One region of the Paenibacillus sp. 11B genome, then DNA from elsewhere that is predicted to be linked to it. Evidence: predicted binding sites of a transcription regulator. Region 1 holds the regulator's gene; the other holds the start of a gene.
What was found. The regulator LexA, encoded in region 1, represses DNA repair genes until DNA is damaged. The targets are predictions, from matches to a motif close to CGAACATATGTTCG.
Positions count from the first base shown of each region.

Region 1 (2,418 bases):
TGGCAGTTGTGGAAGGGGAAGTTGAGACAAGTACAGCATTATTGAAGGAAAAGTTTGATTATATTTTCTTTACAGGCAGTACAGGTGTTGGCCGTATCGTTATGAAGGCTGCTGCCGAGCATTTGACTCCGGTTACGCTTGAACTAGGTGGCAAGAGTCCGGTCATTGTTCACCAGGATGCAGATTTGCAGCTGGCAGCTCAGCGCATTGTTCGCGGTAAATTTCTGAATGCTGGACAAACCTGTGTCGCTCCGGACTACCTGCTTGTACACGAGAATGTACATGACAAATTACTGGAATTGATCGATGCAGAGATTCAGGATAAATTCGGAGATGATGTGATGCAAAACGCAGATTTTCCGCATATTGTCAACGGGCGTAACTTCGACCGATTATCGGTGTTGCTCCAAGATGGCAAAGCACTGATTGGGGGACGTTCTGAGCGTGATCAGCTGCTTATAGAACCAACAGTATTGGGACATGTGGATTGGAATTCCCCTGTGATGCAAGAAGAGATCTTTGGTCCGATCCTTCCTGTATTTAAGTTTAAAGACCTCAATCCTATGCTAGATGAGATTATTCGCCGTCCAAAACCACTTGCATTATATCTCTTCACTAAGGATGAGGCTCTGCAGGATCAGGTTCTGAATCAAGTATCTTTTGGTGGTGGTTGCATAAATGACACATTGTCTCATATGACTTCACATTATCTTCCGTTTGGCGGAGTAGGAGAAAGTGGAATGGGTTCCTACCATGGTCAACAGAGCTTTGATGTGTTTTCTCATCATAAGAGCATTCTTAAACGCAGTGAATAACAAGCTTACGTAGAGCAATATAAGCAGTAGGCAGAAAAAGAGGTTGTCCCGTTCAACGGGACAACCTCTTTAAGTATCTTATTGTGAAACATCTAAGCTGCTTCAAAACATATTAATGAATATCACGGAAAAGCCCAATGACTTTGCCCAGAATGCTAACGTGTTTCAAACGCAAAGGTTCAAAAGTCGAATTTTCCGGTTGAAGACGAATATGATCTTTCTCTTTGTAGAACGTTTTTACCGTTGCTTCATCGTCTTCAGTCATGGCTACTACGATATCGCCGTTATCTGCAGTTTGCTGCTGACGTACGATAACATAATCTCCGTTAACAATGCCTGCTTCAACCATACTGTCTCCCACGACCGAAAGCATAAATACTTTCTGTTCGCCCACATAATGCGTAGGAAGAGGGAAATAATCTTCGATATTTTCTGTTGCTGTGATTGGAACCCCTGCAGTAACTTTACCCACGACAGGAATGCGAGCAACGCTGTGAGCAAACTGATGTGAATGCTCTGACTCTTCCTGGCTGAGAAGCTCAATGGCTCTTGGTTTGGTTGGGTCACGTCTAATTAGACCTTTCTTCTCCAAACGATCCAGATGTCCATGTACTGTAGAGCTGGAAGCCAATCCAACGGCTTCACCAATTTCGCGTACGGAAGGAGGATACCCCTTCAACCGGACTTCATTGCGTATAAACTCCAGAATAGCCTGTTGCCTGCTGGATATCTTCGACATACCGTATCAACCCCATTTTAGTAACGTTTGGGAAAATTATAACATAGAACCTCCGTTCGTACAAACATAAGTTCTAAATAAAATGCCATAAAATCAATGTTTTTTTGCGAATTTGTATGAAAATGAATTTTGCATCTAAGCAAATACTGCAAATGATAGTGCCATACTATAGAAGAAAGATAGTAAAAGAAAGATGAGTGATAGAACTCAATAAAAAAAAAGCGAACAATTGTTCTAAAAAGTTATTGTGCAAAACAAGTGTTCGTGTTATATTGATTTTAACGGATAGGAACAAACGTTTGGAGGTCGATATTTAATGAGATATTCTACTTATCAAAGCATTTACGAACCGGTGCATTCAGAAGTGGTTGAAACTAACATAAGAAATTTTAAAAAGGTTTTTGCAATAGGTAATATCCCAACCTGGGTGTTGAAATTAATAATCGTATCATTAATTATATTGGTTGGTTGCAGTACAGTGCTAACAGTGTTTGCAGGCAATGAGAACGATTTGTTGCCTGGAGGAAAGATGGCAGTTTCACAAGGAGATACGCTGTGGAGTATATCATTGGATCATAAACCGGAAACGATGGATACACGTGTATATATAGAAGCAATTAAGAAAGTGAATCAACTTCAGTCCACTTCAATAAAGGTGGGGCAAGTCTTAATACTGCCACAATTCACAAAATAAAACTGCATATCCACACGCGCTAATGCGTGTCAGCTTGACAAGCTGCCTTTAACATGTCAAAGTTAATAAGACTTTGTATTTTTGGAGGGGACAAGCTTGGATATAGATAGTCTGGTAGCACGTATTAATGAATTGGCCCGTAAGCAAAAATCCACTGGATTGTCAGAGGA
Region 1 is NZ_JAUKNS010000001.1:480,439-482,856, reverse strand. Features, by position in the region: gene Q0V21_RS02135 (aldehyde dehydrogenase) at 1-815, shown strand, start outside; gene lexA (transcriptional repressor LexA) at 928-1,554, opposite strand; gene Q0V21_RS02125 (LysM peptidoglycan-binding domain-containing protein) at 1,871-2,248, shown strand; gene Q0V21_RS02120 (DUF896 domain-containing protein) at 2,345-2,418, shown strand, end outside.

Region 2 (2,418 bases), 460 kb from region 1:
CTGCGCCTGCTGTAAATGCCGCGGTCCCTACATTTTTCCATGAACCACCTGCAAATTGCATTACAGTCAATTTATTATTCGTTGAATCTTTAAAAGCAAAGTAAGGAATTCCGTTCGCATCTACAATCAGTTTGGACATCTCCAGTGCAACTCCGGTCGTAAAACCGGCAGAGCCAACCGTCTCCCACTGATTTCCATTCAATTTTTTAACCGTCACTTTAGTATTTGCAGCATGATCTCGGTAACCAATATAGAGGGTGTCATCAGGACTGAATGCAAGTGTAACGTACACTGCTGCTCCAGCCGTAAAACCAGCACTGCCCACAACTTCCCATTGATTTTCGTTGAACTTCATAACAGTAGCTTTACTTTCATTGTCCATATCCTGATAAGCTACATGTGGAGTATTCTGAGAATCAAATGCGAGCGAGGAACTCCACACTTCACCAGCAGAAAATCCAACCGATCCAACAGATTGCCACGCCCCAGAAACGTATTTTAGAACCGTTGCTTTATTGTCGTTCTCTAAATCCCTAAAAACGGTGTAAGGTGTACCCTCCCGATCAAAAACTAACGAAATATTTTCTACCTGCCCTGCCGTGAATCCAGCGCCACCTACATCTGTCCAAACTCCACTCGCAGCATAGGCGCGATCCATGCCCAACGTTTGGAATCCGGGAACACCACCGAAAATTAACAGACACACCAACAGCATCGCAACTGTCTTTTTAACCTCTAGCACCTTTCTACTCATCATCTTCATCCTCTCCCTTTGCTTTATAACATCCGATTGTTACTCTATAACCCTTACTCTATCTACATGCATATCCTACGAAATCTACTAAAAAGCCGGTTACTTTGCTGATAGATGCATTGGCTGCTTATACTCATCCAGTATGTATCTCTAACTTTTACTCCCCCTTCATATGTAATTACGTAATGTACAGACAGTATAACGATTGATTCTGAACCAATTCTGAACATTAAGCTAAAATTGGATTTTCTCTATTGCATAACAGTGTCCGAATATGGCCTTGGACCCATAATTAGATAAGGGATTCAACGCATCAGTCCTATGCTTAATAAAGGGATTGTAAAAAATTTCAGGTTGAAACCTGTATGAGCCAAGCTTATGCTGACTATAATACAGAACAGGAACATTTGTTCTTAATTGAATCGATTTTATAATCATGGTTAAGGAAGTGAAAGTATGTCATCCTCCTCTTCCGCCCCATCCCCTGCGGATGAAGACCACCGTTTGATTAAAAGCATGGTTGTACGCACTCTGCTGCTGGATGTACTTGAACGGGATATTCGTACTCTGGATACGTTGCAGCTCAAAATGCCGGAAGTCTACATCCTGTCCCTGACCCGTATTCAGAATCAAGTACTCAAGGAAATGCTGACGCTTCGCAAACAGATGAGAACCCGTGGCGTCAAGGTTCTGGAGGAAAAACGGCAAGTCGATGGGATCGAAACCCAGTATCTGTGCAGAGGATATTTGCAGCGGTTCTATATGCTGTGGACGTTTGCGCGGAATGAAGTCAAAAAAGAGCTTAGTCGACATCTCGATATGGACTTGACGCAGACTTGATGCAACTCGGCCCATACTGTACCCAGACATGATTCTGGCTGAATGATCCGCTGGACCTTCTCGTCATATGCCCGCTCAAATTCGGATCTCTTCTCCTTACATGAAACAAGTTGACCCGGGGAGACTCTGTTCATTAAGATAGAAAAGAGATATATCCAACCATTCCAATAAGGCAGGGTCTGAATTCAATTCCTATTACAAAAACAAGCCTGCCAGCCAATAGCGGCGGGACAGACTTGTTCAGTAGACTTGATTTCAACCGGATTAGCTCTCAACGTCTTATCAATCAAGGAGTTGTACTTCATGGACTTGAATTCGCATTTAATTAAAAATCAAACACCTGCACATACAGGCATTGCCGCAGATGTTACCGAACTGATCGGCGAGACACCTGCCGTCAGACTGAACAGACTTACAGGCAGCGATTCCGCTGACGTATACGTCAAGCTGGAATATTTCAATCCCAGCGGCAGCGTTAAAGACCGTGCCGCCTATAACCTGATCGTTCAGGCTGAACGGGCTGGGCTTCTTCTTCCCGGCGCAACCATTATCGAGCCGACCAGCGGCAATACCGGGATCGGTCTTGCGATGAACGCGGCTGCCAAAGGATATAAAGCCATTCTAATCATGCCGGACAACATGTCCAAGGAACGCATCAATATTCTGAAAGCCTACGGCGCAGATGTGGTGCTCACCCCTGCGGCAGAGCGGATGCCCGGTGCGATTCGCAAGGCCAAAGAGCTTCAGGCCGACATTCCGGGAAGCTTCATTCCCCAGCAATTCGAGAATCAGGCGAACCCGGATATTCACCGGATTACCACGGC
Region 2 is NZ_JAUKNS010000001.1:945,231-947,648, forward strand. Features, by position in the region: gene Q0V21_RS04225 (S-layer homology domain-containing protein) at 1-757, opposite strand, end outside; gene Q0V21_RS04230 (YhjD family protein) at 1,211-1,594, shown strand; gene cysK (cysteine synthase A) at 1,898-2,418, shown strand, end outside.
Region 2: the regulator LexA is predicted to act here: its motif matches at 1,155-1,168, upstream of Q0V21_RS04230 (YhjD family protein).